Regions from separate parts of the Cytobacillus sp. genome, predicted to be linked through region 1. Evidence: riboswitches for the same ligand, from Rfam matches in the RefSeq annotation. Region 1 holds a riboswitch; the other holds the start of a gene.

Region 1 (11,931 bases):
AATAGGGTGAAATGTATGGATTTTGAAAGTCATTTTATGTTGCCCAGGCCCGAGGGAAAGGGGTAAACGCCGAGAAGAAGTCAGTGGAATATGAGATAATGCGCTAAGGGATTTTTTTGATGATGTGCTTACAAGCGCAATAGAAAAAATCAGCAAAAAACAAAGGGCGATGTCATCGCCCTTACAATTATTTAGAAAAGATGCTGTTATTGTTAACGACTTGCAATTCTTTAGTCGTTTCTTTCATTTCACTTTTGCAAATCGGACAAATAGGTACCTGGCTGCTTTTGAAATTGTCCCTTACCCAGCAGTTGCAAGACTCAGATGTACACTCCCAGATCTTTACTTCTTCAACCTTGATTTCTTCCAAATTTTTTCTGCCAAATCCCATTGCCATAATCAGGCACCTCCCAAAGAGTAAGACCCTTACCCAAAATAAAAATCACTTGCTATATAAAGTGACGAACCACTGGCTCTATATAACAAGTGTTTATGGGCAATATTATATTCTTTTAACTAAAATTAGTATAACATATTTTAAGGGTTCTGTCAAAAAGTTCTAAACTCACACAGCAGCCATAGAACCATGGCAAAAAATTGATAAATACTATTAAACCAATCTGGGAAAAGTGTATAATGACATGTACAGTAGCGAAAGAAAGGGTGAAGACCATGAACATTACAAGCTATACGGTTGAGTACATACAGGATCCGACCGGCATTTTAACGGGTGACCGCTATGAATACTTTTTAGATATCGACGTAGATGAAGACGATGATTTATATTCAGAGAATGACATTAAGTTAAGAGTGCTTTATTATAAAAATGGAGAAGATGAGAGGATTCTTAATTATCATTTTATTGAAAGTCATTCAGGAAACATTTTGGATTTCGCTTTAGATGAAGAGGAAGAAAAAACGGTTTCAGCTTTCTGCAGAGAGAACCTTTCTCAAGCACAAGATTAAGAGCAGGCCCCCCTGCTCTTTTATTTTATTACTGAATTTTTTTCCCCTCTTCAATAATGTGATACATTAAATGTGCCAAATGCTGTATCGGTGTATAAGCTTCTTCTTCCCTATCCACATTATTTCCTTCATTAAAGTCAAGATCATTCAGATAAAGAGCTGTGAATTGATAGAAATCCTTTAATTCAAAAGCAAAGCATGCACTGGGTTCTTCCGATTCTCCTTCATATTGGAGAACCAGATAAGACTCCTTACCTTCCTTATCGACAGCATCAAAAAATATAAAATATCCAACATTTGAGTTCAATTCAAATAAATGCCTTGTGCCGCCTTCCGTGTATAGTTCAAAGTCATTTTCATTTAGTTTTTGAACAGCCATCGGCTGTACATTGTCTTCCTTATGGAACATCACTGTGAATTTCTTCATTAATTCTCCCCCTTTTTCCATACAATCCTAACATATAGCTAAATTTATTTACATAATTTCAATTACAATGCAAATGGATTGAATTTTAGGACTATTCGTTTGATCCTTTTTCTTATATTATTGGTTTATCATTTCTTTTATACAGGAGGCCGCCTGAGTGCTGACAGAAAAACAATTATTCGAAATCCATTCTCTCCAGCATATATGCGAAGAGACCGAAAATATTAATTTAAAATTAAACTGGGATACCTTGAAGTCGAGACCTGCCGGTAATGAAAATGACTATTTCCAATATGATAACAGCGGGAATTTATTAGGTTACCTTGCTTTATATAATTTTGGAGGACCTGTCGAATTATGCGGAATGGTTCACCCTAATCATAGACGAAAGGGCATCTTCTCCAGCTTATTCAATCAGGCAGCAAAACAATTGGCCCTGGCACGCAAATTGCTTATTAATGCTCCAGCCTCTTCCCAATCAGCAAAAGGTTATTTAAAATCAATTCCCTGCATCTATTCATTCTCCGAGTATCAAATGAAACGCCATAAAAGTACAAAAATCGGAACAGCAAATCCTGAAGTAACTTTGCGGCAAGCAGTAGGCAGTGACCTTTCTTTCATTAATTATCTGGATACTGCATGCTTTGAAATCCCTAAAGATGAGGCAGAAGCTTTTAATAACAATATCTTTGATTGCGAAAATGAGAGGACTTTTATAATTGAATACAAAAGCGAAAAAGCCGGCAAAATCAGGATTCAAAGAGAAAAAGATGCTGCGTGGATTTACGGCTTTGCTGTCGATCCTTCATTTCAGGGAAAAGGAATCGGCAGGGGTGCTCTTACCAATGCTGTTAATCTGGAAAACAGCAAGGGAGTTAACTGGGTGCATCTTGAAGTAGCTGCAAAAAATGACCATGCACTGTCATTATACAAATCATGCGGTTTTGAACCATACGGCACACAAGATTATTATGAATATGATCTTAACACACTCAAGATTTGAAGCCATTTTATTCCTTTGAATCGAAGAAAACATGATTGAATGTCATTTCATTTGTAATTTTCAGGATGCCGAACGAATAGTTCGGCTGCCTGCGCTTGTCTGTGGGAGACCCGGGATTAAACAGGATTACTCCATTATAGAGTTTCTTTACAGGAATATGAGAATGCCCAAATATAATAGCATCAACATTTTCCTTATCAAAAGCTTCTATACTTCTTTTTTCAGTTGTTTTTCCCTCTCCATGTCCATGGACTACCCCTATTTTATAACCTTTTAGTTCAAGCAGTATTCTTTTCTTAAATATGGTGCAAAGTTCATCACTGTCGGTATTACCATATACCCCCTCAACAGGAGCATATTTTTTTAATTCATAATACAGATCAACGCTCTGCCAATCCCCAGCATGAATAATTAAATCACAGCTGAGAAGTTCATTCAGCAGAACACCAGGCAGTTGTTTTGACTTCTTTGGCATGTGGGTATCAGACAAGATAAGGGTTTTAATCACTATCATTCCTTTCCACTTACTTTTATTCCCTATTTTACCCCAAAATTAAAAGAGCCCCTTAAAAGGGACTCTCTTAACAATCAATTATAACTTTGTTACATTTACAGCTTGCGGTCCACGCTGGCCCTGCTCTATGTCAAAGTTAACTTCTTGGCCTTCATCAAGGGTTTTGAAACCTTCTGTTTGGATCGCAGAGTAATGAACAAATACATCTTCTCCGCCTTCAACTTCGATAAAGCCAAAACCTTTTTCTGAGTTAAACCATTTTACTTTGCCTGTTGCCATGTAAATTTCCTCCTAATATCTATAACTCACAGAGTGATTTTTTACCCTGCATTTACTAATATGGGTAAATTCCTCAAATTTTATAATAAAATGTTCAAAAAGTACCGGAAAAAAATCAATTTATCCATTTTCTCTCCGATATTAGTACGCATTATCCTTTATTGCTGCTGCTGCGGTTTTTACTGCGCCTGTCACGCCCGCCTTTAAAATCTCTTCTATCCCGGCCGCCGCCTCTTGACCTGTCGCTGAATCTTCTTCCTCCGCGGTCTCCTTTAGGTTTTCTCACACGGATCGGTTCCACAGCGGTTAGTTTAACCGGTGTTACATCAGGGCCCTTAGTCAGTAATTTAATGGCTGCAGCAAGCAATGTGACAGAATCTGTGTCTTCAAGTAGATTTTCAGCAACTCTTTTGAAGTCAGCATGTTCTTCTTTTTCAATGACTTCCATGAGTTTATTAATAGTCGCCTGCTGATTGCCTGCAACAACATCCTTAAAGGAAGGAACAGGCTTTTTCGCCATTTTGCTCTTTGTAACACTTTCAATTATTTTCAGGTGGTCAATTTCTCTTGGAGAAACGAACGTAATTGCCAGCCCTTTATTTCCGGCACGTCCAGTACGTCCAATCCGGTGAACGTAGCTTTCAGGATCCTGCGGAATATCAAAGTTATAAACATGGGATACGCCTGATATATCCAGACCCCTTGCAGCTACGTCAGTGGCTACCATTATATCGATTGTCTGCTCTTTAAATCGGCGGATAACCTGATCTCTTTTCGCCTGGGGAATATCACCATGAATCCCTTCAGCCGAATAGCCTCTCTTGATAAGGCCTTCTACCACTTCATCTACACGCTTCTTAGTCCTCCCAAACACAATAGCCAGTTCAGGTGACTGAATATCGAGCAGGTTGCAAAGTACATCAAATTTTTGTTTTTCATGCACTTCCATATAGTACTGTTCAATATTTTTAACAGTCATTTCTTTCGCTTTCACTTTAACCATTTCCGGTTCCTGCATGAATTTTTCTGCAAGAGACTGAATTCTTTTTGGCATTGTTGCAGAGAAAAGAAGGGTTTGGCGCTCACCTTTAATTTCACTTAAAATTCTTTCAATGTCCTCTATGAATCCCATATTAAGCATTTCATCCGCTTCATCCAGAACTACCATCTTGATGTTGCTTAAGCGGATTGTTTTTCTTTCAATATGATCAATTAATCTTCCCGGTGTAGCAGCAATAATATGCGGACGCTTTTTTAGCGCACGGATTTGGCGGGTGATATCCTGACCACCGTAAACAGGAAGTGTCCGGACTCCCTTTACCTGTCCTATACGGTTTAATTCTTCTGCCACCTGTACAGCAAGCTCCCGTGTTGGTGCAAGGACAAGACCTTGAATACCTTCGTTTAAATCAATCTGCTCTAACAGCGGCACACCGAAAGCAGTGGTTTTTCCAGTTCCAGTCTGCGCCTGGCCAATCATGTCCTTACCCTTCATTCCGATTGGAATTGCCTGTGCCTGAATTGGTGTTGGTTCCTCGAAGCCCATATTGGAAAGGGCTTTTACTATTTCATTACTTAAGCCAAAATCTGAAAAAGTTGTCAAAATATAAGTTCCTCCTTGAATTGCATATCTTATTAGGTACTGAAAGATTGTTTTTGTATAAAGACATGGACACTTTACTAGGCTTTCCAGTTTGTATCTCTTTTTTACATTTCCGTTTGCACTATTTTTAAACTTTTTGTAAGTGAAGTATTTTAATTGGGTGAAATGAAAAATACATATTCCTAAAAGCAGTTATTGCAGAAGATCTGTTTTGAGGAATGCTGAAGGCTACAAAGTGGATAAGCAAACATAAAAAGGTGATGCATGATTAGACATGCATCACCTCATTTTAAGCAAATTATGCTTTTGTTACGTTAGCAGCTTGAGGTCCACGGTTACCTTCAACGATTTCGAAAGTTACGTCTTGACCTTCTTCTAAAGTTTTGAAACCTTCAGTTTGGATAGCGGAGAAGTGTACGAATACATCTTGACCTTCTGAAGATTCGATGAATCCGAAACCTTTTTCTGCATTAAACCATTTAACTTTACCTGTGTTCATTTGTGTTGCCTCCCAATAAATTGTTTTTCACTATAATGTACCATATAAACTTAAACATAAAAAAGTCGCAGCTGCCAGAAATGAGGATGAACGATCGCCTACATTTCTTTGCAGCTACGACTACTTATCCAAAAAGTATATAACGAACTTTACAGCGTTAACCTAATAATAAACGACACCCAGTTATAAGTCAATCCTTTTAAAGATCAATTTTTATTTAGGGATAAATGAACTATTTATGCTTCCCTTGTATTTCAGCGATTTTTCCGCAGCATGAACAGTATGTTTCAAAAGCATGGAAATCGTAACAGGTCCAACTCCTCCAGGGACGGGGGTAATGGCAAACGCCTTTTCAAAACAGCTGTCATACTCTGCATCCCCAATATTTCCTTCATTATATCCGGCATCAAGGACAATAGCTCCTTCTTTAATCCATTCACCCTTGATGAAGTTAGGTTTTCCTACAGCTGCTACTACAATATCAGCTTGCTTTACAATTTGGGGCAGGTTTTGGGTATATGAATGGCACGTAGTGACTGTTGCGTTTCGATTGAGTAAAAGGGCAGAGACCGGCTTGCCGAGGATCGGGCTTCTGCCTACGACTACTGCATGCATACCTTCAGCCTTCAAATTATAAAAATCCATAATTTCCAAAATAGCTGCAGGTGTACAAGACGGATATTCACCAAATCCGAATGCAGTCTGTCCATACCCAAGGCTTGTAACACCGTCTACGTCTTTTTCAATAGCAATTGCTTCAAAAGCTTTTCGTTCATCTATATGTCCAGGGACGGGATGCTGAAGAAGGATTCCATGTACAGAAGGATCATCGTTTAATTCTGCAATCTTCTCTAATAGTTCATGTGTTGTTGTATCCTTTGACATATGGATACGTTTTGATAAAATGCCAAGTTTTTCACAAGCATTTCCCTTCATCCTTACATACGTTTCAGAAGAAGGGTCATCTCCCACCAAAATAGTGGCCAAACAAGGGACGACATCCTTCCCCTTCAATTCTTCAATTCGATTTCTTAATTGGTCTTTCACATGTTTTGCCACAACAATTCCATCAAGAATAATCTTTTTTTCCATGCATATTCCTCCTATAGGAAAAGCACCTATTCGGCAGACGGGCTTTTCCATTTTGTTATGAAAAAAGAGACAAGGGTATCCCTTATCTCTGCCCAGACGACCGGCTATACATAGACGCAGCTCCCCAGCGGTTCATTCCGCATTGTCGTCAGTCACTGCGATTTTGTTAAGCTATTCTAATGTATACATCATACCACAAAAACACAAATGATTAAACTGAAACTTATTAAATCGTTCGTGTTTTTTGCAAAATAATAAAAAAGGACAGCAAACACTGTCCTTATAAGTGATATATTTGAGTTATTTAATTATTACCTAAAACAATGAAAGCCCTTCCTCTCTTCCATCCTTGCGGCTCCTAGACCGCGCCAGTGGGAATCAGGTTGGCCGGAATCTTTTCCGACTCTTAGATGCTCTCTGAGATTTTAATATTAAATGGTAAGAAACTTACTGAAGTAAAAATACGGAGAAGTGTCTGGTTTATAGAAGATGATTAAGAAGAAAATTCAGCTTTAAGCTGTCCACACAAATTATTCTTAATTACAAACACATGCTTACTCTTTCAAAATCCTAAAGAGCATAAAACATAATAAAAAGCCGCAGTTTCACAAAAAGGAAGGTTCGGCTGCCGAACATTCCAAGTGAATTAACGACTTCAACAATATACCTCAAATACTTCAATCACTATGTTACCTTATTTGCGGTAAGGTGTCAAGAAAAAAACTTGTCACCCGTTTATTAGCCTTCTCCCTTATACTCAGTTACATCAAAATAATCGGTTGTGTCTTTATAGTCATTAAAACCAATATCCAGATCATGAAAATATCGGTGCAATTTAATTAGAACATCCTTTTCCTTAGTGCCCGACTGCACAGTTTCTGCCAGCCGTGCTATTGTGCTCAGATCAGTCTGCAAATCCTCATTCTCCGCTGATATTTTCTTTAGTGAGTTTACGATTAAGTCAGCCTGCTCCCTTTGTTTAGTCCAGCTGACTTTACGGTCTCTCCCCCATCCAAGTGTTTCATTATAAAAAGTATGATTGGAGGCAATGAAGTCTCCTAAATCATCGTACATTAAATCCTGTTCGGATGTTTCCGCATTTGCCGAGGTTTTTTTCACCTTGGATTCACCCTTATTTAAAAAGACAAGTACACTATATGCTGCAGCGATGGCTATGACCATTCCCAGAATTGAAAGAGCCCTGTTTATTTTTTTGTTTTTTAGCAATTTGGAAGCCTCCATTTGATTTGATTAATGTATACTGAAACTTAATGGATTTGCTGCAATTTCCCTAAAGAAACTTTCCCTGACTTCAAATGTTTTCCACGTTAATACATTCTATGCAAACTTCCTATTCCCCTTCAACGCCAAATGAAAAAGCTTTTAACACTCTGTGTCAAAAGCTATTTCTGAACTTTCTGAGTGAGAAAAACTTCCATAAAATCAATGACAAACCGTTCCAGGTCAAGCTCCATCGCTATATTATCAAGTGTTTCCGGAGGATCATCTTCGGGCAATGGCCTGAAGTCAGCTATGCTTTTTCCCTTGGCCTTTCCAAACTGTTCAATTCTTACTCTTCTTTTTAAATACTTAACAAGATCGGGATTTGTGAGAACACTTAATACCAGAACATCATGAAGTGGTGCACCTTTAATCCCTGGGACAAGCTTTTGATAAGCCTCGTAATAATAATCATAAGCAGGTTTGATTAAGTCTTTAAAAGGTGATTGGGTATTATTCGCTATAAAATTGATCGTTTCAGGCCGGATAATCGCTTTATTTGTTACATTTAGAGGAAAAATATAAATGTTTTTTGCTTTTTCAAGAACTGAATCCGCCGCAATCGGGTCAGCGTAAAAATTAGCCTCAGCCTCTGGTGTTACATTTCCCGGAACTAGAAACGCACCGCCCATTAAATAAAATGCATTTACATCTTTATATGCATCCTTTCCATACAGAATTAGCGGCAATGCCAAATCTGTCTGCCTCCCTACTCCAACGATCACCAGGTCATTTTTGTATTCATTTACAATTTCAATAATTTTATCTATATCATGTACCTTTATTTTGCTGCTGAAGTCCTCTGGAGGCTGAATGGGCCCAAGGCCTTCCTTCCCGTGTATTTCAGGATAAAAGACAGCGGTCTCACCGGATAACGGGCCGCTCGCCCCTGCAATAATGGGAATGTCCTCTCTGCCTGCAAGATTAAGCAAATAAGCAGTATTATTAATGGATTCTTCTTTTGTTATGTTGCCATAAGCGCCGACTACACCTACTAGATTAATCTCGGGATGCTGAAGGGCATACATTAGGGCAAGTGAATCATCAACCCCCGAGTCAACAAACATGAGAACATTGTACATAAGCCACCTCCGCTAGCTATTTAGTCTATATTATGCCTAAGGAATGTCCCTTTTGTTTATGAAAATACTCCTTAAAAAAGAAAACTCCCCAATTGGAGAGTTTTAATCCTGATCAGCCGGCTTTACCGCAAAGCTGAGTTCCTGGTTCAGCTGGTTTTCAAAATTACTTTCTGCAGCTGTGTCCCATTCAAATGCATCGGCCATATATGAAATTACTTGCTTTTGATAATTTTTTACCGTTTCAATATCAAAAAGAAGAGCTCCTGTTCTGCGGTTAAAAAAGTCAACAGGGGTGGCAGCCATTTCATGTTCAATTGCATATTTCAGCTTAGCCCATAATATAATCGGCAGGCCATAATTCTCAGCTTCATTCCTTTTCTTTTCAATCATATTAAAGATGATACCAACGTTAGACCCATACATTTTAACAAGGTGCCTGGACTGTTCAGCTGATAAACCGATACTTCTTCCTTTTTCAGTCTGGAACCCGATAAATTCCTGGAATTTGGATGATCCTCCTACATTTCCTCCTGAAATGGGCATTGTTTTTGTAATACTTCTGCTAAATGTTCTACTTGATTCCTGTTTGAACTTTTCAGCAAGTACATCAACAATGGTTTCGGCCATTTTCCTGTACCCTGTCAGTTTCCCGCCTGCAATTGTCAGTAAACCAGTATCCGACTCCCAAATTTCATCTTTGCGTGATATTTCGGAAGGATCTTTTCCTTCTTCCCAAATAAGCGGACGAACACCAGCCCAGCTGGATTCAATATCATTCTCCTCTATCTTTACAGAAGGAAACATAAAGTTAATGGCGTTAATGATGTATGTTCTGTCACTTGCAGTCATCTTTGGATTTACGGGATTAGAATTATAGAAGGTATCTGTTGTTCCCACATAGGTCTTTCCATCTCTCGGAATGGCAAATACCATCCTTTTGTCAGGAGTATCAAAGTACACAGCCTGCTTTAACGGAAACTTAGATTGGTCTATTACTAAATGAACCCCTTTAGTCAAACGCAGGGTCTTTCCTTTCTTTGATCCGTCTTTCTCGCGGATGGAATCAACCCAGGGACCTGCTGCGTTGATGACTTTTTTTGCTCTAACTTCATGAACCTTGCCTGTCAGCTGATCTGCAGCTGCAGCTCCGCACACTTTTCCTTGATCATCATATAAAAGTTTTTCGACCTTCAAATAGTTAACAGGCATAGCGCCTTTTTCTGCTGCAGCTTTCATTACCTCAACCGTAAGACGAGCATCATCTGTGCGGTATTCCACATAATAACCGCCGCCTTTCAGTCCATCTTTTTTTACAAGCGGTTCTTTTGATAGTGTTTCCCGGGCATTAAGCATACTTCTGCGTTCAGACTTTCTGACTCCTGCAAGAAAGTCATAAACTCTAAGGCCGATAGAAGTCGAGAATTTCCCAAACGTGCCTCCTTTATGCATTGGCAGCAGCATCCACTCGGGTGTAGTCACATGTGGTCCATTTTCATATACGATTGCCCGCTCCTTGCCGACTTCCGCTACCATTTTAACTTCAAATTGTTTAAGATATCTTAATCCGCCGTGAACCAGTTTTGTTGAACGGCTGGAAGTTCCGGCAGCAAAATCCTGCATCTCGACGAGTGCTGTTTTCATTCCCCGTGTTGCCGCATCCAGGGCAATTCCCGCTCCCGTTATGCCGCCGCCAATAATCAGAATATCAAATTCTTCCGTTGTCAGTGTTTCTATCATTTCAGTACGATTTAAATTAGAAAATGTCATTGCTGTCTCCTCCTTGTCAAAAAGGCCAGTAGTTGTAACTACCCTTTTAAGCAGGGAATAAAAAAGAGACCACAAAATACATTATCGATTACCCGATAATGATTTTGTGGTCTCTCCGCATCTCCTGCCGAACTATTAACTTAAGCTTATTATAACATAAAAGATATGATTTGTGTATAAAATCTGCTTCTGATTATTTAAATGCTATTGCAGCCTTTACAGCTTTTTTCCAGCCTTTATAAAGTTCTTCACGGACTTTTTCTTCCATTGATGGATGATATGATTGATCAATTGCCCACTGCTCAGCAATTTCCTCCTGTGATTTCCAGAACCCGACGGCCAATCCAGCAAGGTAAGCTGCCCCCAGCGCAGTAGTTTCATTGATTGTCGGTCTTTCAACCGGCACCTCTAAAATATCTGACTGGAACTCCATCAAGAAGTTATTTTTCACGGCACCTCCGTCAACCCTAAGCGTCTTAAGTTCAATGCCTGAGTCCGCTTCCATGGCAGATAAAACATCTTTTGTCTGATAAGCAAGTGACTCGAGTGTCGCACGGATAAAATGCTCTTTGGACGTTCCCCTTGTGACTCCGAATACTGCTCCCCTTACATCACTGTCCCAATATGGTGTCCCTAGACCTACAAATGCCGGAACTACATAAACTCCATCTGTCGAGTCCACTCTTTTTGCATAGCTTTCGCTGTCCTTTGCATCCTTGAGCATCCTCATTCCATCACGGAGCCATTGAATGGCAGAGCCCGCAACAAAAATGCTGCCCTCCAATGCATATTCAATTTTACCCTCTAGCCCCCAGGCAATGGTGGTTAGAAGTCCATGTTCAGATTGGACGGCTTTTTCCCCTGTATTCATAAGCATGAAACAGCCGGTACCGTAAGTGTTCTTAGCCATTCCTTTCTCAAAGCATGCTTGTCCAAATAGCGCAGCCTGCTGATCACCCGCTGCTCCGGCGATGGGAACTTCCTTCCCGAAAAAGTGATAGTCAATAGTCTTAGCATACACTTCAGAAGATGGCTTCACTTCAGGCAGCATCGTTTCAGGAACTCCAAGAATGTTAAGCAGTTCTTCATCCCATTTAAATTCGTGAATATTAAACATTAGTGTGCGGGAAGCATTCGAGTAATCGGTCACATGTGCTTTTCCTCCAGACAGCTTCCAGATTAGCCATGTATCGATGGTTCCAAATAATAATTTGCCCTGTTCAGCTTTTTGCCTTGCCCCTTCCACATGATCCAGTATCCACTTAACTTTTGTTCCTGAGAAGTATGCATCTATTAATAAACCGGTTCTTTCTCTGAATAGATCGTTATAGCCTTTTTCCTTCAATTCATCGCAAATTTCGCTTGTCTGCCTTGACTGCCAGACAATCGCATTATAAATTGGGGCTCCCGTTTCTTTA
Region 2 (12,131 bases), on a different contig from region 1:
AAGAAACTCTTGGCATCAGTTTATTAAAGTATGAAGAACAAGCTGTAATTAGACCGATGCTGGTTGTCAAACATGCACCAAACACAATGACACTTAAAAGCAGCATACCAAATGAGCCAAAGTAATGGGAAGATGCACCAGATAGAACAGCACCCCCGTTATCCAATGCTCCAAGACCGCTGACACTTGAAGCCCCAATAAATGAAAGCGATGTATAAATGACTGCTAATAGACCTGAAGCAATCACACCAGCCTTCGCAATGGATACCATGATATCCTTCTTAGTTACTGCGCCTTTTTCCTTCACAGCATTTACAACGATAATACCGAATACAAATGCTGCCAGAGCATCCATTGTCAGATAGCCTTCCTGGAACCCTTTAAAGAACGCACCATTCATATAGGATTCAGTCGGAGCCTGGAATGCTCCCATTGGATTAAAGAAGGCAGCGCCGATTAAAACTGCGATTACAATTAGAAGAATCGGTGTTAAATATTTTCCTACGATATCAACAATCTTTGAAGAATTCAAAGAGAAAAAAGCGGTAATTCCAAAGAAAATAATTGAAAATACGATTAAGCCAACTGATCCGCTTCCTTCTGATAGATATGGCTTAATTCCGATTTCGTATGACACTGTAGCTGTTCTCGGAATGGCAAAAAGCGGTCCAATTGATAAGTACAGGGCCACTGTGAATCCCAGTCCGAACAATGGATTGACACGGCTCGCCAGTGATTGCAGATCACTTTTTCCCGAGAAGCCCAAAGCCAGTATACCAAGAAGAGGCAAACCTACACCTGTCATGATGAAGCCAGCGTTCGCTGACCATACATTCGTTCCTGCGGATTGGCCAAGCATCGCAGGGAAAATTAAGTTTCCTGCCCCAAAAAATAAGGCAAAGAGCATAAAACCAACTGTCACAATATATGAGAATGGTATTTTGCTGGTCATTTCAATTCCTCCTATTAATCTGTCTGTCTAAATGATTCTGATTTTATTAAATTTAAATTTTCTGAAATATTATAGCGCTGTAACATTATTATTTTTGTACGCTAGTAATATATTGCATAACTCAAGATAACATATTCAAAATACTTATGCAATATATCGCACAAAACTTTTTGTCGAATCATGCGATATATTGAATTTTTCAAGATACTTCTATATACTAAATTTATAATCTATTGGAAATAACTATAATTTCACAGATAAATTGCATGAAATGAAAAGGTGGTTACAGCTATGCCGATACCCTCCAATTATTCATCACCTACCCGAGTGTCAGCCAAGGATCGCGCCTTCTCCCAAATCCAGGAGTGGATCATTGACGGCACACTACAGCCGAAAGAAAAATTGAATGATGCCGATCTTGCCAAAGCGTTAGGCGTCAGCCGAACCCCCATCAGGGAAGCTCTTCAGCTGCTGAATGTTCAGGGGTTCGTCGAAATGTTTCCCGGAGTTGGAACGCAGGTCACTTCAGTTAATCCTGAAGATATTAGTAAAATCCTGCCCCCATTAGGCGTATTGCAGGCACTTGCTGCAGAATTGGCAGCTCCTGTTATCAGCCAGGAAACGATTAATATACTTAGGGATATTAATCATAAATTCGCTAAAGCTCTAATTGCAGGAGATACCTTCACAGCTTTGAAGCAGGATGAGAAGTTTCATAATATTATTATAGATCTTGCTCAGAATCCTTATATTACGAATACAGCTTCCATGCTTCAGGCTCATGTCATGCGGCTTTACTACAATAAAACAATTATATTGAAAGAGCGTTCTATAGAAGAACATGAAGATATATTAAAAGCATTTGAACAAAAAGACAGAGAAAAAGCCGGACACATTGCACGTGTCAACTGGCTTAGAGCAATTGACGAGTATTACTCCGAGGAAAAATGATCAAACGGAAAAAGCAGCCTCCTTCGGCTGCTTTTTCCGTTATCCTAGCTTTTGTAGATAATTTCATCGATAATCCCATATTCCTTTGCTTCTTCAGCAGTCATGAAATAATCGCGGTCCGTGTCCCGCGCCACTTTTTCTGCAGGCTGGCCAGTTCTTTCTGCAATAATTCCATTTATATGCTCCCTCAGTTTTAAGATCCGCTTCGCCGAAATTTCGATTTCGGTTGCCTGGCCTCGAGCACCGCCCAGAGGCTGATGAATCATGATTTCACTGTTCGGCAGGCTGTAGCGCTTTCCTTTTTTTCCTGCCAGGAGAAGCATAGCACCAAATGATGCGGCCATTCCTGTACAAATCGTTCTCACATCAGGCTTTATATATTGAATCGTGTCAAAGATGGCAAACCCTGCGGTGGTCGAACCGCCCGGACTATTAATATAAAGAGAGATATCCTTTTCAGGAGATTCAGCTGCAAGAAATAGCAGCTGGGCAATCACACTATTGGCAACCACATCATTAATTTCTTCTCCTATCATGATAATCCTGTCTTTTAACAGCCGTGAGTAAATATCATAGGAACGTTCTCCCTTGCTTGACTGCTCAATTACATATGGTATTGCTGTCACCTGTATCCCTCCAGTTCATTGCGGATCTATGCCGCCATGCAGAGAGTATTAGAAGGAGATGGAACTGGCAGTACAGGCTTCTTTGCTTGGCTTTCCAGGGATCGCAGAAAAGGTATGATTTTTACCAGGATGGACGGATCTTCCGCAGCCACAGATTGCTGCAGCAGATGAAAAAGCTTTTCTTCTTCATCATTTGCAAAAGAATCCTCAGTCTCATCTTCAACTGAGTGCTGTAGCTGCTTCCGAGCACGGTTCAGCGAGGACTTCACTGCAAATTCAGTGGTCTGCAGGATATCCGCAATCTCTTTTGTTTTGTATCGAAACCCTTCCTTTAGAGTAAAAATAACAGCCTGCTTTAATGTCAGACGGTTAATGAGATGGCTGATTGCTTCTCCTCGATCGGTGCTGTAATTCTTCATTTCACTTTCAGGCGACTCTTCCAGCTGCTCCCGCTTTCTGTTTCGAAGAGTATCCATCCAGCAATTATAGGCAATCTTCTTCAAAAGAGCCTGATTGATATTCTCCGGAGAATAGCTTTTATAAGCGCGGATGATTGCCTCATGGGCAAGATCGTCCCCATCCCAGCTGCTCTGTGCAAGAAACCGGCTATAACGCTGCAGTGAAGGATAGATATCTGCAATACATCTTTCCTTCTGCTCTAAGAAATCCCTTGATTCAGCCTGAACTTTCCCTTGCTTCATAAACCTGTTCACTCCTTTAATACATCTCTGCTTCTATAACGGAATAAGAGAACTAAAAGATACGGGGTAATTATAATTTATTATCATTTTATTCTAAGGATAGCTGATATTATCCTGCTCATATACCTTTTTTGATTTCAATCCAAAAAAAAAGCCCCAATCCCATTGGAATTGAGGCTGCAGTTTTATATAATTCGTGACGTTACAATGCCGTCAATTTGATTGATCTGTTCAAGCAGTCCAGGGACCACTTCGCCATTGACTTTATTATCGATATCGATCATGGTATACGCATATTCACCGCGGCTGCGGTTCACCATGTCTGCGATGTTCAGCTGGTAGCTTGAAATGGCAAGCGTGATTTGGCCGACCATATTTGGGATGTTTTTATGAAAAGCAGTGACACGCCGCTTGCCTGTGTAAGGAAGAGCAGCATTTGGGAAGTTCACTGAGTTTTTAACATTGCCTGTTTCAAGGAAGTGCTTCACCTGTCGTGCTGCCATGACAGCGCAGTTTTCCTCAGATTCTTTTGTTGAAGCGCCAAGGTGCGGAATTGCCACAGCGTTTTTCATTTTCAGGACATTTTCATTTGGGAAGTCTGTAATATACTTGCCCACTTTTCCGCTCTCAAGGGCTGCTGCCATATCTGATTCATTCACAAGCTCTCCGCGTGAGAAATTCAAAATATGAACACCATTCTTCATCATGCTGAATGTATCTTCATTGAACATTTCCCTTGTATCATCGGTTAATGGAACATGTACAGTGATATAGTCGGATTCTGCAAACACCTGCTCAATGGTCATGGCACGCTGAACATTGCGGGACAAGTTCCAGGCCGTATCAACTGAAATGAATGGATCAAAGCCTATAACATCCATATCAAGTTCAAGTGCATCATTGGCCACAAGTGCCCCGATTGCTCCCAATCCGATTACACCGAGAGTTTTCCCCTTAATTTCTTTTCCGACAAATTGCTTTTTCCCTGCTTCTACAAGCTTTGGAATTTGATCTCCTTCATCTTTCAGCGTTTTGGTCCAGGCGATGCCGGCAAAGAGATTGCGGGATGACGCCATTAAGGAAGTAAGCACCATTTCTTTTACTGCATTTGCATTGGCACCAGGAGTATTAAAAACAACAATGCCCTGCTCAGTGCATTTCTCAACCGGGATATTATTTACACCCGCGCCTGCGCGGGCAATTGCTTTTAATCGATCGCCCAATTCCATTGAATGCATATTGAAGCTGCGAAGGACAATCGCATCCGGATTGCCGCTTTCATTATCGATTGTAAATTGATCCTTGTTAAACACCTCAAGACCGCTTGGCGCAATCGCATTCAACGTTTTAATCGTCTTTACTCTGTCTAAAGTCATGGTACTCACTGGATTCTCCCCTTTTCAACTAACTTTGTCAGATTTTAAAACAGAAAGAGGCAAGGGTAGAATCCCTTACCTCTGCCCAGGCGAACGGCTTCGACACTATGTGCTCCCTCGCGGTGATCCGCGTCTCGCCAGTTACACATAGCCTTTTCGGTTTTTTAAATCTTATCAAAGTCTTCTGAAAACTTCAACCCTTTAAAGCGCTTACATTATTAAAATATTTTTTATTTTTTTACAGTATATTTTTCTTATTTTGTACATATGCTTTTGAAGTTAGTAATTGGAATAACATTTTCCTTTCAGCTGTATGCATATTAATTGCTGGTATTCTGTTCTAGCAAATGAAGCATTTTATCTGGAAATAAAATTGGACTATCCGAAAGTAATTATCAATAAACTGTTTCCCTTCACCTCTCTCCTTTATCAGATTCTGCGAAGTTCTGTAACTGCTGCTTCTGGGGAACATTCATACTCGCCAGAATACTCGACAAGCCCAATTTCGCAATTTTTGCCGATTTTTACATTTTTCCCTCTTACGACAAGAGCTGCTGTGCCTTCGAGTTCGATGTCATCCCCTTCAATTAAATCTGCCTCCAGCTTCAAGGGAAAGATGGATTTGATTAATTTAAATAGGGTCTCTCTATGCTGTGTCACTTTAATTTTTCTGCCGCCAATCTCTTTCGCTTTACTGTCTCCAAAAAGCTTAATATCAATCGTTTCTGCATTCAGTAAACCTTCTACTGAAAAAGTCCCTTCAGCACTGAAGATTTCCGCTTCACAGTCTCCCTCAATAGATACTTTTCCATTCACATCGATTACATCGCATTTTACAGAGCCTCCAATAGAGGATTTCCCAGCGACCTCAAGCTTTTGACAGCTGACGGCTTCAGAAATGGCAGCCGAGCCATTGATAATCAGGGATTCAGCTTTAACAGATCCGTGGATTTTTGCTGCACCACTGATCTCTCCTTTTTCGGTTTTTACGTTTCCATGGACAGTGCCCGTACCGTTACAAAGGAATCTCTCGCATTCAATATCACTGTTTACAGTTCCCTTGCCATTTAATTCAACCTTTTCAAATGAACCTCCATTAGACGATCCAACTCCATTAATAATTAAGTTCCCTAGCGTTTTCATATTCACAGCAAATTTTCCCCCTATGCCAATTTGGATTTTAATTCCTCTGCACAATGTTCTATCGATAAAGTGGCTGCCACTTTTGTTCCTTTTTCAAGCAGGACTTGTTCCCCGTTAACCGAAACCAGGCAGCTGGACATTCCAAGTTTGCGAATAAAGCAAATAACAGCTTTTGGCTGCTGCAGGATACTTTGATGATCGTTCAATAACTGAAGGAGCATTTTCCCTTCCTCTATATGGATATCTCCCGATTCAAGCAGGATGGAAAGTATATAAAGCTTCAAAATCTCATGGTAATTGAATTCTTTAAGCTCCCCCTGAGTTTCGAGAAAGATATTCATAACCGGTTCAGAAGCTATCCCTTTAGCAATCAGACTTTCCTTTGTCAGCTTCAGATGTGAAGCATTCAGAGAAAACACATCTGCCAGCTCATCCAGCGAAAGGCTATCCTTCATCTTTTGTATTTTATCGACCCGCTCCAGAATTTTCTCTTTTGGGAAAAAAGTCTCCTGCCCTGTAAAGGTTGATTTTCTGACAAACCAATCCTCCGGTATCAGGCTTTTCCTTTTCCACCGATAAAGCTGCCCATAAGAAATCCCAGTTAGATCAAGGACTTCTTTTTTTGAAATTAATTCATCGCTCAATTCCAGGACTCCTTTCTAATGTTACCATTGTAACATAACACTGTTACATTAAAATGTTGTTTTATTCATTTTTTTCTGATATTTTTCGACAAATTTATCGTTTTGTACCGTGAAATCAATCCTGGAAGCTCTTCCCTCAACAAAACAATGTTCTATTGACACAAAAAGACCTGGTTCTCTATAGAACCAGGCTTCACTTCATTCATATATTTTTAACAGATTATACTGCTTTCCAAGATACTGATAATTTTGCCTGCGGTACATTTCCTTTGGAGTATCTTCTCCATCTGCAACAAGGATGATGGTTTTATCCTTAATCTGATCCATCACCGCTTTCTGCAGGCGGCTGCCGATGCCCTTTTTCTGAAAATCCTCATGGACCATCAATCCATCAATTTCAGCTGTTCGTTCCTTGATAATGACATCAACAGATCCGGCAGCTTTCCCTTTATAGTATGCAATAACCTGCTGAATGCATTCATCGCTGTAATTTCTAAGATGCTGAGCTTTCTTTTTCTCTGCGAAATTTCCCCCATATACCGAATCCTGCTCATACTGGAATTCCAGATAATCATTCCATGTTTCATCCTTAACATTTTCGACTATGATTTCTTCCTTTTCCTGAACATCAGGAAAATCAGCCGGATGGATGGCAAATAACTCTAAGAAACCAACCGTATAATCCTCATCTTTCTGAAAAAAAGCCAGAAGCTCTCCAGAAAGCTCCTCGTCATCGGGAAAATAAAACCTTACATGCTTTTGGCCATATTTCTGATGAAAATCTCTTAAATATTGATGTGCCTCCTCAAACTCTTGAACAGAAGGCATTCTTTTAAAAACAACAAAGTTGCTGTCATACTGAAGGAGCATGTCAGGATTATGGTTGTGAATAAATAGTTCATTTTCCAGAACCGTGTGTCCCGGTTTATAAATATCATGAAAAGTGATCTTGTCCATCGGTATCTCCTAAAATAGCAAACACTTTAGTTTTGCAAGTATTTATATTCTTTATCTGTAATTAGCACATCATGGCAGCGCATTAAATTATTCTTTAATTCCAGAGGGGTAATGCTGTTATCATAAGCACACAGGGAAATCAGACCCTGTTCAGAAATGACCTTGTCAATTTTCTTTTCATACGCTTCCACTAACGGAATATAGTCCTTCACGTTTCCCCATTCAACCAGGCCCCATGTAAAAATCTTTGTACCGCTTTCCAAATAAGGATGTATGTTTTTGAGAAAAAAATTCAACACTGTTTCAGGATTAAAATCCCCGTTCGAATAATAAAAATCAAAGTTATTCGCGAAGTGGACTCTCTTTAATTCCTCTTTGTTTAACAGCTTTCTTATCTCTTTATCAATCTGAAGGAAATTACGGTCGTTCTCCACAAATAAAACATGGCAGCCGCTTTTGGCGCCTGCAGATATATAAGAGACTGCATTTTGAAGATAGCAGTCTCTTTGATCGAATTGATAAAGGATATGGCCGCCATTTGACCTTTTAAGATTATCCATTAAATCGATTAACCATTCATTCATTAAAATTACCCCTTATAATTCAAAGATGTTTTATCTATCCACCTTCATATCATGTATTTTGGAATATCCGTTTTCTAATCTTTATCAAATATTTCATCAAGTTTGTCTGCATAAAAGGTAATCGCTTTTTTATATTGCAAAACTTCTGGGTCATCAGAGGTTTCGGCCACACACTTTAGGAGCAGCTCCATGGCCTGCCTATGCTGGCCTAAATTATGGAGCGTCATGGAATAAAACACCTGGATTGCACGATTAGCCGGAAACTGGGAGATCCCTTTTTCGAACACCATCTTTGACTTTTCATATTCCCCAAGTGTCCGGTATGTGCTCCCAAGACCCAAAATAGCACCTTGCAGATCTGATTCAGGAAGCCCAAGTTCGATCGCTCTTTCATAATAAGAAACAGCCTTCGATTCCTCCCCTAAAACGTCAAAACTCCAGCCGCACTGATAATGAATAACTGGGTTTAAGGGATACTGTTCAGCCAATTTTATAAGCAGAAGGTTGGAATCTTTGTATTTTCCGAGATTGCGAAGTACTATCGCTTTTTCTAAGTCCGTGCTCATATGTACCTCCGATCAGCGCTTTCTTTCTATTATATCTAAAAATTGAAAATAATGGTTGGTAAGGCTTCAACTTTTCTGCAAAAATTGAATTATGACTCTCTGCACCGTTCTTTCACTTCAACCTCAGTGATTTCGTCAAACATGACCTTCTCAAGAAACCCATCTTCCATTTCCAGATAAATTTTTCTGCTGATGCTATCCAGCCTGTTTACCCTCCCTGTGTATTCGCAGAAAAATCCACCACGCCAAACCTTTACTTTTAGAAAAAAGGCAAATTCCATTGCATAGTGAATTTTGTTTTCATAATCCTCCAATTCATATTCATCAATAAGCGGCTTGTTTTGTGCCATTTGTTCAGTTTCCAATTTTCTTAACATCGCCCGGTGTTCCGGCATGAAATGGGCTGGCAGCCATTTTATTTTCCCTCTGTCTTTTAGCGGCATAGTAAATCCCTCCATCCTCTATTATAGAACATTTGTTCTGTATTTAAACCAGTAAAGCATAAAAAACTCAAGCTGGTTCATTTGGATAATAAAAGTACGAGTGGTAAAATAATCTTTAACTCTCTAAAAAGATTGGTGAAACAATGAAGCAGCTCCCTATAAAACACCGGTGGCTCGGTCGATTGCTTGCATCCGATCCCGGGCTTATCCGATTTCAAAAAGCTGGACGGGCCACTTTAAGTTTAATGGCTTCAGTCTTTACGACTTTGCTTATCATGCAATTGGCCGGCGCTGGTGCTAAAGCCGCTCTCACTCCGGCGATCGTGTCCGGAATGGCTGGCATGCTTGGCATCATGATTGTGATGGATGACTCTAAAAAAGGTAAGATGCTCACAACTGGCCTGCTTGGAATTTCTGCCATGGCGGGGGTATCGATTGGTTCACTATTGGCGGGAAGCACGGTCTTTGTCGATATTGCAATGGTGCTGTTAATATTCTTAAGCTTTTATTTAACCCGCTTTGGCGTACGGTATTTTTCTCTATGCATGATTGCATTCATGACACTTTATTTTTCATCTATCCTAAAGTTATCAGGCAGTCAGCTTCCATCCTTTTACTTCGGCATCTGGATAGGGGTCGCGTATGCTTTCCTGTTCAATTTCATCCTGTTTCAGGACACCGCGAAAAACCTGAAAAGAAGCATTCGCTCCTTTCATTTCCAAAGCAATTTTACGTTCAACCTGTTAATTGAGGGGATGAAAGCCAAGGAAATGACTCCCCAGCAGCGGGAGGAATTGCGGAGAAACGTGCTGAAGCTCAGGGAATACGCAGTAATGGTTTCAGAGTATGTAAATGATGAAGATGTTCAAAAATTATGGCCAGGGCTGACCTCTACTCAGCTGAGGTTATATATATTTGATGCAGGTATGCTGATTGAAACACTGACAGACTCAATTCGAAGCTTAAAAAAAGCGAATGCTCTTGAAATTGATGAGCTGAGAAAACTCCTGGTTTGGGTAACCCGTTCTCTTCGCGATGCTGAAGTTCTTGCCCAGCAATATGAAGAACAAAATCTGCGTGAAGCAGAGCTTGCTGTACAGGCCCTTCGCCTGCTTATTATTGATTTGTTCAGCCGGGAAGACAAACCTGCTGGATGGCTGTTTTTGATCAGGCGAATCGAGTCCATTGCGAACCATGTAATCGAGGGCGGCATAACCATACAGCAGGCACTTCATAAAGTGAAAGACAATGAGATTAAATCATCCGATGAGGCAGCTGAAGTCGAAAATGAAGATGAACCATCTGAAGAAGATAAGGGCATCAAGCCTTCCACTAAAAAAGCTTTTCAGGCATTGACTGCTGCAATCATTTCCATCATTGCCGGCCAGATTCTTTCGCCTGACCAGCCTTACTGGGTTCTTTTAACCGCTTTTATTGTTTTGCTCGGAACCGAATCGATCGGACGCATTTATACGAAGGGTTTTCAGCGTTCGGTTGGAACAATTATTGGAGCAGTAATAGGATTTACACTTGCAAGAGTTGTCAGCGGCCATTCCGTCCTGGAAATTGCGCTGATTTTTGCAGCAGTTTTTTTCGCCTTTTATTTGTTTGAGGTCTCCTATACGTTAATGAGCATGTTTATAACGATGCTGGTTGCTTTTATGTATGACCTTTTACTGGGTGGAATTACATTTTCCCTTATCAGTTCAAGGGTTATCGATACAATCGCCGGTGCCGGCATTGCATTCGGAGTTTCCTTATTTATTTTCCCAAAGAAAACGAAGGAAAAAGTGGCGGATACCATAAATGATTACCTTCAAGAACTGAAACCGTATGTCACTGAGTATGTGCGAAGCTTCCGGGAAGATGTGAACGTTAAGGAGCTTTCAGGCAAAGGCTTCTTATTGGATCAAAAACTTAAAACCATAAACGTTGAAGCGCAATCCTTGATAAAGAAACCCGGATCCCCGCGCCATGCTGATGTTAACAGATGGATTACATTATTTTCAGCCATCAATTACTATGCAAGACACCTTGTGGCTTCCTCCTACCGAAAAGGATTTGACTATCCCGATGAGCTGGTCGATGTTTTCATAAGGATTGAAGAAAAGCTTGAACTAAATATTGAGACATTAATGGACCTGATTAAAGACAGCGGAGACGGCATGCTTGTTTATAGTCTTGAAAATGAAAGGGAACAAATTGAACGATTGGCACCGGCAAGGCAGCAATCCCAGCGAGATTTGATTCATCATCTTTATTTCGTCTGGAGAATCAACAAAGCGATTATCGAATTGGCAGAAGACCTTGGTGCAGGGAAGGAGCAATAGTGCTCCTTCTTTTTTATGCTCTTTCAGGACCAATAATAGATTAATACATTCCCAATATACCTCAAAAAAGAGCGATGCACTAAATGCATCACTCTGACTTTGTTTTTGTTATTTTGAACAGCCGTAAACCATTCAAGGTTACGCCAGAAAAAATGATATTATATAAAAAAGGACTCGGATTGCTCCGATTCCTTTTATTTCATTACTTCCTCTTTCAATTTTATCAATAATTCATCCGAATTCTCCGCTGCAATCAGTTTCCCGTCTACAAGGGCATAGGGTGATTGCCTGCATTCTTTGCATCTGCTCTGACATTCGTATTCTTTATAGTTAACACTCTTCTGGCTCAGAAATTGATTAAATGCAGCAACACTCTCTTCTTTTAAAAAAGCATCCAGATTCCGCTGACAAAATTCAATCGAAGCCGTTTTTTGCTTTGAGAATAGTTTGTTGATGAGTTTCACCTGATCAAACTTCCTTCTGATTTTTCTTTAAAAGCTCTAATGGCAGTATATATTGTTTTCCATTCCCCTTCCTGCCTATATCGGGGACTTTATAATTATATCGAATCTGCTGCCCCTCTGTCGTCTCTATTGCTTCATTTCCAACAATTTTAAATAAAGTCTCATATGCAAACCTGTTAGTATTTTATTATACATTATTAATGAGGGGAACTGAATCGATTTACCTGTTAATTCAGATGGTTCAAATGTTTAATTGCACATAAACTGATTTTCTTTTGAATGCCGCTTTAAATTCTTATAGATTCCATGGCGACTGTTTTCTTACTGCTGCTCTCATTTTTGTCTTAAAGACCTTCACAAAAAAACAGGAAGAGCATTCCACTCTATCCTGCAC

Evidence for each region. Region 1 has a riboswitch for ZMP and ZTP ahead of ACEQ1T_RS17485 (bifunctional 5,10-methylenetetrahydrofolate dehydrogenase/5,10-methenyltetrahydrofolate cyclohydrolase). Riboswitches for the same ligand answer to the same signal wherever they lie in the genome.
Region 2: it holds a riboswitch for ZMP and ZTP, as region 1 does, so the genes downstream of both, ACEQ1T_RS20125 (phosphoglycerate dehydrogenase) here and ACEQ1T_RS17485 (bifunctional 5,10-methylenetetrahydrofolate dehydrogenase/5,10-methenyltetrahydrofolate cyclohydrolase) in region 1, are expected to answer to the same signal.

The regions. Positions count from the first base shown of each region.
Region 1 is NZ_CAXQGS010000095.1:1,347-13,277, forward strand. Features, by position in the region: gene ACEQ1T_RS17445 (cold-shock protein) at 188-397, opposite strand; gene ACEQ1T_RS17450 (DUF6509 family protein) at 637-966, shown strand; gene ACEQ1T_RS17455 (cytosolic protein) at 995-1,393, opposite strand; gene ACEQ1T_RS17460 (GNAT family N-acetyltransferase) at 1,551-2,396, shown strand; gene ACEQ1T_RS17465 (metallophosphoesterase family protein) at 2,404-2,910, opposite strand; gene ACEQ1T_RS17470 (cold-shock protein) at 2,989-3,189, opposite strand; gene ACEQ1T_RS17475 (DEAD/DEAH box helicase) at 3,341-4,792, opposite strand; gene ACEQ1T_RS17480 (cold-shock protein) at 5,091-5,291, opposite strand; gene ACEQ1T_RS17485 (bifunctional 5,10-methylenetetrahydrofolate dehydrogenase/5,10-methenyltetrahydrofolate cyclohydrolase) at 5,505-6,383, opposite strand; ZMP/ZTP riboswitch at 6,467-6,549, opposite strand; gene ACEQ1T_RS17490 (hypothetical protein) at 7,122-7,610, opposite strand; gene ACEQ1T_RS17495 (nucleoside hydrolase) at 7,787-8,746, opposite strand; gene ACEQ1T_RS17500 (glycerol-3-phosphate dehydrogenase/oxidase) at 8,849-10,513, opposite strand; gene glpK (glycerol kinase GlpK) at 10,707-11,931, opposite strand, start outside.
Region 2 is NZ_CAXQGS010000117.1:1,288-13,418, reverse strand. Features, by position in the region: gene brnQ (branched-chain amino acid transport system II carrier protein) at 1-952, opposite strand, end outside; gene ACEQ1T_RS20140 (GntR family transcriptional regulator) at 1,244-1,903, shown strand; gene clpP (ATP-dependent Clp endopeptidase proteolytic subunit ClpP) at 1,948-2,529, opposite strand; gene ACEQ1T_RS20130 (sigma-70 family RNA polymerase sigma factor) at 2,556-3,230, opposite strand; gene ACEQ1T_RS20125 (phosphoglycerate dehydrogenase) at 3,416-4,615, opposite strand; ZMP/ZTP riboswitch at 4,683-4,761, opposite strand; gene ACEQ1T_RS20120 (polymer-forming cytoskeletal protein) at 5,036-5,749, opposite strand; gene ACEQ1T_RS20115 (YhbD family protein) at 5,770-6,393, opposite strand; gene ACEQ1T_RS20110 (GNAT family N-acetyltransferase) at 6,592-7,350, opposite strand; gene ACEQ1T_RS20105 (MEDS domain-containing protein) at 7,377-7,934, opposite strand; gene ACEQ1T_RS20100 (tetratricopeptide repeat protein) at 8,009-8,500, opposite strand; gene ACEQ1T_RS20095 (YolD-like family protein) at 8,590-8,943, opposite strand; gene ACEQ1T_RS20090 (FUSC family protein) at 9,126-11,273, shown strand; gene ACEQ1T_RS20085 (DUF1450 domain-containing protein) at 11,468-11,737, opposite strand.